2 regions of the Gordonia cholesterolivorans genome follow, and region 2 is predicted to be linked to the other one. Evidence: riboswitches for the same ligand, from Rfam matches in the RefSeq annotation. Region 2 holds a riboswitch; the other holds the start of a gene.

Region 1 (6,218 bases), on a different contig from region 2:
GCGCCGAAGCTCATCGCGGACACGTTGTACATCGCCATGTCGTACGGCTGAGTGCACGCCGGCCCGCCGATCCGCACGGTGGGGGTCTCGTCGGTGGCGGAGTGCGCGACGATCGAGTGCCGCACGTACTCGTATCCGATCACCGTCGGATCGCGCTGGGTGCCGAACGGGTCGACGTCCTTGACGTCCTTGGCGCGTTCGTAGATCGTGGTGCGCGTCTCCCGGTCGAACGGGGTCCCGTCGGTGTCGCGTTCGATGAAGTACTGCTGGATCTCCGGCCGGATGCTCTCCATGAGGAAGCGGAAATGCCCGAGCACCGGATAGTTCCGCAGAATGCTGTGGCGGGCCTGCACCAGGTCGTACGTGCCGACCAGGGCGATGAAGGCGAGGACGCCGGTGACGAATAGCCACCACGGGGAGACCAGGACGAGCGTCGAGGACACCGCGGCGAGAACCCACGTCGCGGCAACAGCCAACCATCTGAGCATCGTCTCCACCTCTTGTCGCGGGCACCGCCGGTCGGGGAATCGGGCGGCTCCCACTGTAGTTCGGACGCGGCGGTACCGGAGGCAGGACGGGCGCACCGGATCCATCGGTCACCGGTGAGCGGTGTCCGATGGATCCGGTCGCGATCAGGTGGCGGGCACCGTGGCCCGATCGGCGGCGATCTCCTCGCGGACCCGGCGGGCGGCGTCGACCATGTTCCGCAGCGCGGCGGTGACCTCGTCGGTGCGGCGGGTCTTGAGCCCGCAGTCGGGATTGACCCACAGCCGGTCGGCGCGCACCGCGTCGAGCGCTTCACGCAGCGACGCGGCCACCTCATCGGCGGCCGGCACGCGCGGCGAATGGATGTCGTAGACGCCCGGACCCACCTGGGCGGCGAAGCCTGCCGCGTCGAGGTCGTCGAGGACCTCCATATGGGAGCGCGCCGCCTCGATGGAAGTGACGTCCGCGTCGAGCGCGGCGATCGCACCGATCACCTCGCCGAACTCCGAGTAGCACAGATGCGTGTGGATCGCGGTGGCGTCGCCGACCCCGCCGGTGGCGATACGGAAGGCGGTCACCGCCCAGTCGAGGTACGCCGCGCGGTCGGCGGTCCGCAGCGGCAGCAGTTCGCGCAGTGCCGGTTCGTCGACCTGGATGATCGGTACCCCCGCGCGCTCGAGATCGGTGGTCTCGTCCCGGATCGCGAGAGCCACCTGACGCGCGGTCTCGGCGAGCGGCTGGTCGTCGCGGACGAACGACCACGCGAGGATCGTCACCGGGCCGGTGAGCATGCCCTTGACCGGCTTCTCGGTCAGGGACTGCGCGTAGGTGATCCAGCCGACCGTCATCGGCGACGACCGCCGGACGTCGCCGAAGAGGATCGGCGGCCGGACGCAGCGTGACCCGTACGATTGGACCCAGCCGGCGGCCGTCGCGAAGAAGCCGTCGAGTTGTTCGGCGAAGTACTGGACCATGTCGTTCCGCTCGGGTTCCCCGTGGACGAGGACGTCCAGACCCACCTGCTCCTGCAGGGCGATCACCGCGGCGACTTCCTGCTCCATCCGGGACCGGTAGGCCGCCGAGTCGATGGTTCCATTCCGCAGCGCGAGGCGCGCCTTGCGGATCTCGACCGTCTGCGGGTACGAGCCGATGGTCGTGGTCGGCAGGACGGGCAGGCCGAGCGCGGCGTCCTGCGCCTCACGGCGGTCGGGCGCGGGCGAGCGGGTCCAGTCGGCCGGAGTGAGCCCGGCGAGGCGTTCGCGGACCGCGGCGACGTGTACGCGCGGGTCCGCTGCCCGGGACGCCAGTGCCGCGCGCGCCGCCTCGAACCGGCACGCCTGGTCGTCCCGGCCGTGCGCCAGGGCCCGAGCGAGCGCGGCCACCTCGCCGAACTTCTCTTCGGCGAAGGCCAGCCATCCGTGCAGCACCGGGTCGAGTTCGAACTCGCCGCGCACGGTGTACGGGACGTGCAGTGTGGAACACGAGGTCGAGACCGCGAGGGCACCGGCGTGCGCGCGCAGCGACTCGAGCGCGGCCAGCGCCGCGTCGAGGTCGGTGCGCCAGACGTTGCGGCCGTCCACCACGCCGGCGACTACCAGTTTTCCGGTCAGATCGGCCGTGCGGACGGTGTTCGGAGAGCCGGTCACCAGGTCCACTCCGACGCCCTCCACCTCGGTCCGCGCCAGTGCCGCGAGACGGTCGCCCGCATCGCCGAAGTACGTCTGCACCAGGATCCGCGGGCGCGTCCGGACAGCCGACAGCACACCGTAGACGCGTTCGGCCAGGTCGGTGAGACCGTCGGCCTGATCGGTCACCAGCGTGGGTTCGTCGATCTGGACCCAGTCGACACCGGTCTGGGCCAGGCGGCCGAGGAGCTCGGTGTAGAGCGGCAGGAGATCGTCGATGCGGGTCAGCGGTGTCGGGCCGCCGTCGACCGCCTTGGCGAGCGCGAGGAAGGTGATCGGTCCGATCACCACGGGACGGGCGGGCACGCCCTGAGCCTGCGCCTGAGCGATCTCATCGAGGACTGTGCCCGGGTCGAGGGTGAACTCGGTGTCCGGACCGATCTCCGGAACCAGATAGTGGTAGTTGGTGTCGAACCACTTGGTCATCTCCAGCGGTGCGATGTCGGGGCCCGGGCCGCCGGCGGTGCCGCGGGCGGCGGCGAAGTAGCGGTCCAGCGGATCGTCGATCGCCGCCACTCGCGGTGGCAGCGCGCCGAGCATCACAGCGGTGTCGAGCACCTGGTCGTAGTACGAGAACGTGTTGACGGGCACCGAGTCGAAACCGGCGTCGATCAGTCTGCTCCAGCTGTCGCGGCGGATGCCCGTTGCGACCCGGGTGAGTGCGGCGGCGTCGATCCGGCCCGCCCAATAGGCTTCGACCGCGCGCTTGAGCTCCCGGTTGGCGCCGATCCGGGCGACGCCGGGGACGGTGGCCGTGAAGCCCGCCGAGTCGGTGGTTCTGGTGTCGGTGGTGATAGTCGTGTCATCGGACATGACGTGTTCTTCTCCTGCATGAGTAGTTCGAGCCGTCGCCATACCGGGCGCTGCGAACCGCAGTTCGTCAGTCGCCCGTTTCCTCGAGGCGGACAGCCACCGGGCGCGGATGCGCTCGATACATCCGGCAGGTCTTCGGGCTCGTCGGCGCGCGGGCCAGGAATGGAGCCCGCTTCTACTGGCCGTCGCTTCCCAGGCGCCGCCGCCGGTGAGCCGTGGCTCGGGCGGGGCGGTCCCAGTGCGTGTGACGGCGGTCGTTCCGACATACCGCTGCGGGTCAGCTCCGGAGTCTCACCGGATTCCCTCTTCGCGGGCGGTCGCTGCCGTCGGCAGCGAACTCGCGTCGACGCCCGGCGGGAAGCAGGGGCTCCATAGTGATCCCGGCCGGGCGAACCAGTTGCAGTTATCGATGGTAAAGGACCGGGTACCATTGGGCAGCATGGGATCCGGCGGTGATTTTAACTCCGGCGGACCGGCTCATCCGGTCGCTGGGATCATCCTCGTAGCCCGTGGAGACGAGCGGAATCCCGCAGGTGACGGCGATGTTCCGACAGAACAGCGACTGATGGCCTGCGTGTCAAGTCTGGGCGCCGGCGGCTGCAAGGACATCTATGTGGCGCTCGGCGCCCGCGTGGTTCCGGCGCCCGACACCTCGTCGACGACGCTCTATCTCCCCGAGTGGTACGACAGTCTCGACGCCTGCTCGAGTGCGGCGCTGAAGTTCGTCGATCAGCATCCGAGTCTGGCGGGGGCGGTGATCCAGACCCTCGACAGCCCGGATGCCGGTTCGATCGCCGTCGCACGCGTCATCGAGGCCGCCGCCGACTGCCCGACGAGTCTGTGCCGCGCGGCGTTCGGCGGCCGTCCCGCCCAACCCTTCTACCTGGGAGCCGAACGCGTTCGCGAGGCCATCGCGGAGCTGGGGGCGGGACTGCCTGCCGTGCGGTATCTCGTCGCGCACCGCGACGACATGGTGCTGGTCGACTGCACCGATCTCGGGAACCCCGCCGACTCGCCCCTCTGAGCGCCGGCCTGAATGCGCGGCGACCTGGATGCGCGGCGTCCGGGTCAGCGGCCCGGCAGTCCGGAGCGCAGAGCCGCCGCTTCGACGTCGAGCAGTGCGCTCGCGCAACGGGTGGCGGGATCGACCGCGGCCGCGAGCGCGGCGTCGTAGCCGTCGCGGGCGAGGCCGGCCACCGACCCGGCGGCGTCGACGCCGATCAGCGCCGCGAGTTCTCCGGTGGTGGGGACGCACACCGCCCACGTGAGACGCGACTCGTCGGCCCACGCGGCGTCGGCGGCTCGGATGTACTCGACCGGATCGCCGACGCCGAGGAGCTCGAGCGCGGGCACATCGGACAACCGCTCGTCGTGCCGCAGGGCGCGAAGATACCACGCACCGGCGTTGATCTCGACAGCTTCCATGACGGGTCCTTCTCGTTCGCTCACGAATCGGCCGGATCCGGGCGCGTGCACGGCTCCGAAAACGGGCTGTGCCGTTCCTCCTGACTCCACATCGGTCAGGCGGAACGGCACAGCCGGAGGTGTATCCGGTTCTACTTGATCTCGAGCAGCACCGTGCCCTGGGTGACCGCGGCACCGGCCTCGGCGGACAGGCTGGTGATGGTGCCGGCCTTGTGCGCAGTGACCGGGTTCTCCATCTTCATGGCCTCCAGGACCACGACCAGGTCGCCCTCGGCGACCTCGTCGCCCTCACCGACGGCCACCTTGACGACGGTGCCCTGCATCGGCGCGGTCACGGCGTCGCCGGAGGCAGCGGCGCCGCCGCCCTTCTTGCGCGTGCGCGACTTCGGCTTGCGGCGGATGGCGCCGTTGGTGCCGCCACCGCCGCCCAGGTTGAGATCGCCGGGCAGCGAGACCTCGACGCGGCGGCCGTCGACCTCGACGATGACCTTCTGGCGCTGGGTGTCGTCCTCGTCGTCGAGCGGCTCACCGCCGGTGAAGGGCTTGATCGGGTTGTCCCAATCGGTCTCGATCCACTTGGTGTAGACCTCGAAGCCCTCGACGCCGTTCTCGTCGGTGCTGCCGATGAAGGCGGGGTTCGACACGATGTGGCGGTGGAACGGGATCACGGTGGCGAGGCCGTCGACCTCGAACTCGGCCAGTGCGCGGCGGGCGCGCTCGAGTGCCTGGGTCCGGTTCTCGCCGGTGACGATCAGCTTGGCCAGCATCGAGTCGAACTGACCGCCGATGACGTCGCCCTGGCGGACGCCGGAGTCGACGCGGACGCCGGGGCCGGAGGGCTCGCGGTAGACGGTGATCGGGCCGGGCGCGGGCAGGAAGCCTCGCCCGGCGTCCTCACCGTTGATCCGGAACTCGAAGGAGTGACCACGCGGGGTCGGATCCTCGGTGATCTCCAGGGGCTTGCCCTCGGCGATGCGGAACTGCTGGCGCACCAGATCGATGCCCGAGGTCTCCTCGGTGACCGGGTGCTCCACCTGGAGTCGGGTGTTGACCTCGAGGAACGAGACGGTGTCACCCTGGACCAGGTACTCCACGGTGCCCGCGCCGTAGTAGCCGGCCTCGCGGCAGATGGCCTTCGCGGAGGAGTGGATGCGCGCCCGCTGCTCGTCGGTCAGGAAGGGAGCGGGGGCCTCCTCCACCAGCTTCTGGAACCGGCGCTGCAGCGAGCAGTCACGGGTTCCGGCGACGACGACGTTGCCGTGCTGGTCGGCGATGACCTGGGCCTCGACGTGTCGCGCCTTGTCGAGGTACTGCTCCACGAAGCACTCGCCGCGACCGAATGCCGCGACGGCCTCGCGGGTGGCCGACTCGAACAGCTCGGGGATCTCCTCGACGGTGTGCGCGACCTTCATGCCGCGGCCGCCGCCGCCGAAGGCGGCCTTGATCGCGACCGGGACGCCGTACTGCTTGGCGAACTCGACCACCTCGTCGGCGCCGGCGACGGGATCCTTGGTGCCGGCGGCCATCGGCGCCTTCGCGCGCTCGGCGATGTGGCGTGCGGTCACCTTGTCGCCGAGGTCACGGATGGCCGACGGGGGCGGGCCGATCCAGGTGAGACCGGCGTCGATCACGGCCTGTGCGAAGTCCGCATTCTCCGAGAGGAAGCCGTATCCGGGGTGGACTGCGTCAGCGCCGGACTTGGCGGCGGCGTCGAGGACCTTGTCGAACACCAGGTACGACTCGGCCGACGTCTGGCCGCCGAGTGCGAACGCCTCGTCCGCCAGCTGCACGAACAGTGCGTCGGCGTCC
Region 2 (6,218 bases):
ACGATCACCCAGTCGGCGTCGATCATCACTTCTCCCCGCCTGTGGCCGAAACCACGCCGCACATGACGATCAGTGGCCCGCCGGTGACCGGATGGCGAAGCACCTGCGCGTCGAGGCCGTAGACGTCCGCCAGCAACTCGGGCGTCAGCACCTCGGAGGCGCTGCCCTGCGCACGGACGCGGCCCTCGTCGAGCACGACGAGGTGGTCGCAGTACATCGCGGCGAGTTGCAGATCGTGCAGGGCAGCGAGGACGGTGAGGCCGAGATCCCGGGCCAGCTGCAGCAGGTGAAGCCCGGCCGCCACATCGAGATGGTTGGTCGGCTCGTCGAGGACGAGGACCTTCGGGCGCTGCGCCAGCGCCCGCGCCATCTGGACCTTCTGCCGTTCGCCGCCGGACAGGGTCTGCCAGGTGCGGTGCCGCAGATGCTCGATGCCGAGCGTTCCGATGGCCTGATGCGCCTCGTGCGCGGCGTCTCCGAGCGGCCTGGCCCATCCCCCGGCGTGCGGGATGGTGCCGAGCTCCACAATCTGTTCCACCGACAGTTCCAGGACGGTCGCCGAGTGCTGTTCCACCTCGGCGACGGTGCGCGCGAACTCGCGGCGGCCCAACTCCCGGACGTCGGTGCCGCCCAGCAGCACCTGGCCGGCGTCGGGCCGCTGCCAACGCATCACCATCGACAGCAGGGTCGACTTTCCGGACCCGTTCGGGCCGATCACGCCGGTGAATCGGCTGGCGGGCGCCCGGGCCGTGACGTCGTCGAGGATTCTCCGCTCGCCGCGGGCGAAGCTCACCGCCCGCATCTCGATGCCGGGCATCCCGGTCTCGGTCCCGGTCATTCGGTGCCTCGCTGTCGCCGGAGCAGGTAGATGAAGGCGGGCACGCCGATCACCGAGGTGACGAGCCCGAGCGGCAGTTCCCGCGACGGCATCACGCCGCGGGCGATGATGTCGGCCCAGACCACCACCAATGCCCCGAGCACCACCGCCACCGGCAGGACCCGATAGTGCAGCGGGCCCACGAGAAAGCGCACCATGTGCGGCACCACGAGCCCCACGAACCCGATGATCCCCGACAGCGCCACCAGGACGGCGGTGCACAGCGACACCAGCGCGTAGAGCACCCAGCGAGTGCGGGCCACGTGAGTGCCCAGGCTCGCGGCGGCGCGTTCACCGAAGGCGAAGGCGTCCAGCGTTCGGGCGTGGGCCAGCACGGCGACGATCGTGCACACGGTGACGATCGCGGTCAGCGCGAGGGTGTTCCAGCGGATGCCGGCCACCGACCCCATCGACCAGAACATGACGCGGTCGGCGGTGCCGTGCGGGCCGAAGTAGATCAACGCCGAACTCAGCGCCGCGGCGAGTTGCCCGACGGCGACGCCGGCCAGGATCAGTCTGCCCGGAAGCAGCGCGCCCCCGCGCGTGACCGCGATCGCGAACACCAGCAGCAGCGAACCCATCGCCCCCAGAAACGCTGCGACGGAGACCACTGAGCCACCGGCCATGCTGCCCATGCCGACTCCCGTGCTCAACACCACCACGGCGCCGAGAGACGCACCGCCGGACATCCCGAGGATGTACGGGTCGGCCAGCTGGTTGCCCGTCAACGACTGCAGGACGGTGCCGCAGACCGCCAGGCCCGCACCGATGAGTGCCGCTCCGACCACCCGCGGCAGCCGCAGCTGAACGACGATGTTCTCGTCGAGCACATCGGACGTGCCGATGCCCACGCTGCTGCCGAGCGCTCGCACCACCGTGCCCAGCGGCAGATCGGCCGATCCGACCACGATTCCCAGCGCCATGCTGATCAGCAGCAGGACCGTCAGTCCGGCCAGCCAACCCGCCAGGGCCGGTGTACCGCGGAGCCGTTCGCGCACGCGCCGACTACTTCGCGAGCGCGTCCGACAGCTTGGCGGCGCCGTCGATCAGCCGCGGACCGGGGGTGCTCTCAGCGAACGGGATCACCACGAACGATCCCTTCGCGACGGCCTTCAGGTCCTTGAGCGCCGGGTCGGACTCCAGATACTTCCGCTTGGCGGCGGCCGGATCCCAGTCGGCGTCCACCAGGACGATCACGTCCGGATCGGCTTTGAGCACCGCCTCCCAGCCGGTCTCGGCCCAGTTGCCGGAGAGATCCCCGAAGACGTTCTTCGCGCCGACGGCGTCGATCACCAATTGCGGCCCGCCGTCGCCGGCACCGACGAAGGGCTTGTCGGTCGAGGAATCCCACCACAGAACCGTCTTGCCCCGTCCGGCCGACTTCGCGGTGAGGTCGGCTAGCTTCGCGCGCATGTCGGCGTTCACCCGGTCGGCATCGGCCGTCCGTCCGAAGAGCACGCCGTAGTCGCTGGTCTCACCGGCCACCGCGTCCCAGGACGAGGCCGGACGCTTCGACTTGTCCTCGCAGCCGAAGGGCGACACGTAGGTCGCCACACCGAGGTCGTCGAACGACTGCCGGCTTCCCAGCGCCTTGTCGTCGAAGGCGCTGCTGTACGACGCGGCGATCAGGTCGGGGTGCTTCTCGAGGACCGCTTCGCGGGTGGGGTACTTCTCCGACAGCACCGGGATCTCGCCGTAGGCTGCGGCCCATTGCGGGGCGATGGCGCTGTCGAGGTAGGCGGTGCCGACCAGTTGCCCGCCGGCGCCGACGGCCAGGGCCGACTCGGTGGCCCCCTGGTTGACGGTGATGGCCGCGTCGGCCGGCTTCTTCAGGGTGACGGTGCGGCCGCAGTTCTGCAGGCTGATCGCCGAGCCGTCGGCGCCCGATGCGGGATCGTCGCCGGAACAGGCGGAGACGGTGAGGACGGTGCCGGCGACGGCCAGGATCACCGCGTTCTTCAGGGTGCGCAATGCGACCCCCCTTTCCAGATACTCGTGGAACTTCGGGGTACGCCGCGGCCGGTCTCCTGGCTACACAGGACTGCCGGCGGTCGCACCTTCCCAGATGACGAGCACCCAGTGGCTGGAGTCCTGCACTCCCGGCGACTTCCGGACCTGTTCACAGTGGCGAGTACCGCGCCGGCTTCTCACCGGACTTCCCGAGCACCGTGACGTATCGCCCGAGTGTATCCGGGCACGGCCGGGACACTCGGGCGACCTCGAATCAGGCGGGGTCTTTGAAGTACACGAGCTGGTGCGTGGTCGCGAGGAGCACCTCGCCCGACCAGAGCTGTCCGTACTGGTCGAAGTGACCGTGCCCGAACCGGGCGGCGCGCGCCGTCGCGAGGACGTGTCCGGTTCCATGCGCCTCGAGTTCCTGCGCGGTGGCGTGGAAATACGTGGTCAGGGTGATGGTGCCCGCCGGCATGTAGGTTCCGTGCCGGAGAAAGACACGAGGGTAGAAGACATCGGTCATCGCGGTGAGCGCCGGGAAGTCGAGCGGCCGCTCGGGCCGGTCGCGCAGCCACAACGTCGACGTCGAGTCGGCGTCGTTCCTCCCGTCCATGCCGCCCGCGACGAACCGCTTGTCGTAGTTCTTGGCCCAGGCGATGAAGTCCACGTACTCGCTGACCTCGACCTCCTCGGCGGGCGGTGCGGCCGGAGGCGTCGGCTCGGTGTCGGACCAGGTGTCACGGGCGACGCCGAAGACCGCGGTGCCGGTGGCCGCCACCTGTCCGGATTGGCTGATCGTCACCACCCAGTGCTGATTGGTGCGGTTGGTCCGGACGGGCCGCAGGTCGAGATCCCACTGTCCTTCGGCGATCGGTGCCGCGTAATTGATGGTCAGCGCGAGCGGATCGCCGAGGACGTCGGGCCGCTGCTGGATGCCGTTGACGACGGTCGCGGCCGTGATGCCGCCGAACGGGCCGACCATGTTGTTGTACGCGGGATGCGTCTGCGCGCGGACCACATGGTCCGACGCCGTGGGCGTGAGGGCGATGGCCTCATCGAAAACGTGAGTCATGCGTCGACGGTAACAGAACGATCGTTCTACTCACGCGTACCCTGGGTGCATGGCAACACTCCCCGTCCGCGACCGACTGCTCCTGTCGGCGACTCAGCTGCTCCGGAGCAAGGGAGCCGACGGATTCGGAATGTCGGAGCTCATGGAGCACAGCGGCGTGGCGCGGCGCTCGATGTACCAGCACTTCCCCCGCGGCAAGGCGCAACTGCTGGAGCAGGCCACCGACGAGGCGGCCAGGCACGCCTCGTCGCGCCTCGCGGCCGCACTGTACGGCCGGACCGCTGTGGCGGGTCTGATCGTCATCGTGGACGAGTGGAAGCAGACCCTGGTGCGCCACGACTACCGCCTCGGCTGCCCCCTGGTGGCCGCCTCCACCTCCGCCGCGGAGTACCCGGGTGCGGCCGAGCGCGCCGCCACGGCTTTCCAAACGCTGGCGGGCCAGATCGCCGCGTCCTTCGAGGCCGACGGACTGGCCGCGGACGCCGCCCGACGCGCCGGCGACATGCTGGTGGCAGCCCTCGAAGGCGCCATCATCACCTCTCGCGCCACCCGTTCCACCGCACCGCTCGACGCCTTGTCGGCACACATCCGCGAGACGTGGGGCTGAGCCCTCCGATATTCGGTCGACAGACCTCCGCCAGCCCTGTACAAAAGTACATGTACATTCGTACAGAATTGTGAGGGAGTCATGGCCAAGCACGACCCGGAGGCACGGCGGGCGGCGATTCTCGCCGCGGCGGCGGATCTGGTGGTCGAACTCGGACCGGCCGCGCTGACGCACCGCCGCGTCGCCGAGCGTGCGGGTGTGCCGTTGGGATCGACGACCCAGTACTTCACCTCCATCGACGACCTGCGCACCCAGGCCCTGGAGCGGCTCGCCGCGGAGGTCGACGAAGACCTGGCCGCCGTGCGGAGCAGCCTGGTCGCGGCCGGCGGGTCAGCGGAAGCGCTGGTGGATCAGATTCACGACTACCTCGCCGACAGCCGCGCCGTCGCGGCCGACGTCTCGCTGATGTCGGCGGGCCTGTTCGATCCCGAACTGCGCGCGCTGTCGCTCCGCTGGCAGACCAATCTCGTCGAGATCTTGAGCGATTACGTCGGACCCGACAACGCGCTCGCCCTCGCGATCGTCTCCGACGGCGTCGTGATGCACGCGGCATTGCACAACACCGTCGTCTCCAAAGACTTCCTGCACACTCTCGTCGCGCCGTTCATGGCGCAGAAAAGACAACCGTGATGACTGCCTCACCCACCACGGGGAGCACCGGCTACTCCACCGTCCGCGCCTGGCTCGCGACCGCTGTGTTGAGTGCGAGCCTGCTCGTGATCGTGATGGATATGACGATCCTGAACATCGCTCTTCCCGCGATGTCGGCCGACTTGGAGCCCACCGCCTCCCAGCTGCTATGGATCGTCGACGTCTACTCGCTGGTGCTCGCCGGGCTGCTCGTCCCGGCCGCATCGTTGGCCGACCGCTGGGGACGCAAGCGGATGCTGTTGGCCGGGTACGCCGTCTTCGGCGCCGCATCGCTGCTCGTCCTGGTCGCCGAGTCGGCGACCGCGGTGATCGCCATCCGCGCCCTCCTCGGCATCGGCGGCGCGTTCATCATGCCGACCACACTGTCGACGATCCGCGTCCTGTTCACCGACGCGCGCCGGCGGGCGCGCGCACTCGCGGTGTGGTCGTCGGTCGCCGGTCTCGGTGCGGCGATCGGCCCGCTGGTCGGCGGTTTCCTGGTGGAGCACTTCTCCTGGCAGTCGGCTTTCCTCGTCAACGCTCCGCTGATGGCGCTGGCCGTGGTCGCCGGGGTCTTCCTGCTCCCCGAGTCGCGGTCGGCCGACCCGGGAGTCTGGGACTGGCTGGGCATCGCCCTCTCGTTCTCCGGCATGGTGCTCCTGATGTGGTCGGTGAAGCACTTCGGTGCCGAATCGAGTCTGCTGGTCCCCGAGGGCTGGGCCGCGTTCGCCGCAGGAGTGCTGCTGCTGACCGTCTTCGTCCGCCGCAGTCTGCGCCAGGACCGGCCGATGCTCGACGTCGGGCTGTTCCGCAGCCGCGTCTTCACCGGCGGTATCGCCGGCGCCCTCGGCTCGATGTTCGCGATGGCCGCGGCCCTGCTGCTGCTCGCCCAGTGGCTGCAGTCGGTGGAGGGCAGTTCACCGATCCGTGCCGGCCTGCAGCTGGTCCCGCTCGCTGTCGCCTCGGCCGCCGCCTCGCTCGCCGCACCGCGTCTGGCCGAACGCGTCGGTCCGCGAATCGTCATTGCCGGCGGCATCGCGGTGGCCGGCATCGGCATGATCGCCGTGTACCTGATCCCC

What was found. Region 2 has a riboswitch for cobalamin ahead of ABFX36_RS17320 (ABC transporter substrate-binding protein). Riboswitches for the same ligand answer to the same signal wherever they lie in the genome.
Region 1: linked by a shared signal. The riboswitch ahead of metE (5-methyltetrahydropteroyltriglutamate--homocysteine S-methyltransferase) and the one ahead of ABFX36_RS17320 (ABC transporter substrate-binding protein) in region 2 are both predicted to bind cobalamin.

What each region holds. Positions count from the first base shown of each region.
Region 1 is NZ_BAAARB010000006.1:104,154-110,371, reverse strand. Features, by position in the region: gene ABFX36_RS07870 (FMN-binding glutamate synthase family protein) at 1-488, opposite strand, end outside; gene metE (5-methyltetrahydropteroyltriglutamate--homocysteine S-methyltransferase) at 633-2,984, opposite strand; cobalamin riboswitch at 3,094-3,327, opposite strand; gene ABFX36_RS07860 (hypothetical protein) at 3,559-4,008, shown strand; gene ABFX36_RS07855 (hypothetical protein) at 4,053-4,409, opposite strand; gene ABFX36_RS07850 (acetyl/propionyl/methylcrotonyl-CoA carboxylase subunit alpha) at 4,541-6,218, opposite strand, start outside.
Region 2 is NZ_BAAARB010000026.1:8,685-14,902, reverse strand. Features, by position in the region: gene ABFX36_RS17335 ((2Fe-2S) ferredoxin domain-containing protein) at 1-26, opposite strand, end outside; gene ABFX36_RS17330 (ABC transporter ATP-binding protein) at 26-838, opposite strand; gene ABFX36_RS17325 (FecCD family ABC transporter permease) at 835-1,875, opposite strand; gene ABFX36_RS17320 (ABC transporter substrate-binding protein) at 1,883-2,848, opposite strand; cobalamin riboswitch at 2,878-3,063, opposite strand; gene ABFX36_RS17315 (acyl-CoA thioesterase) at 3,102-3,902, opposite strand; gene ABFX36_RS17310 (TetR/AcrR family transcriptional regulator) at 3,952-4,509, shown strand; gene ABFX36_RS17305 (TetR/AcrR family transcriptional regulator) at 4,591-5,139, shown strand; gene ABFX36_RS17300 (MFS transporter) at 5,139-6,218, shown strand, end outside.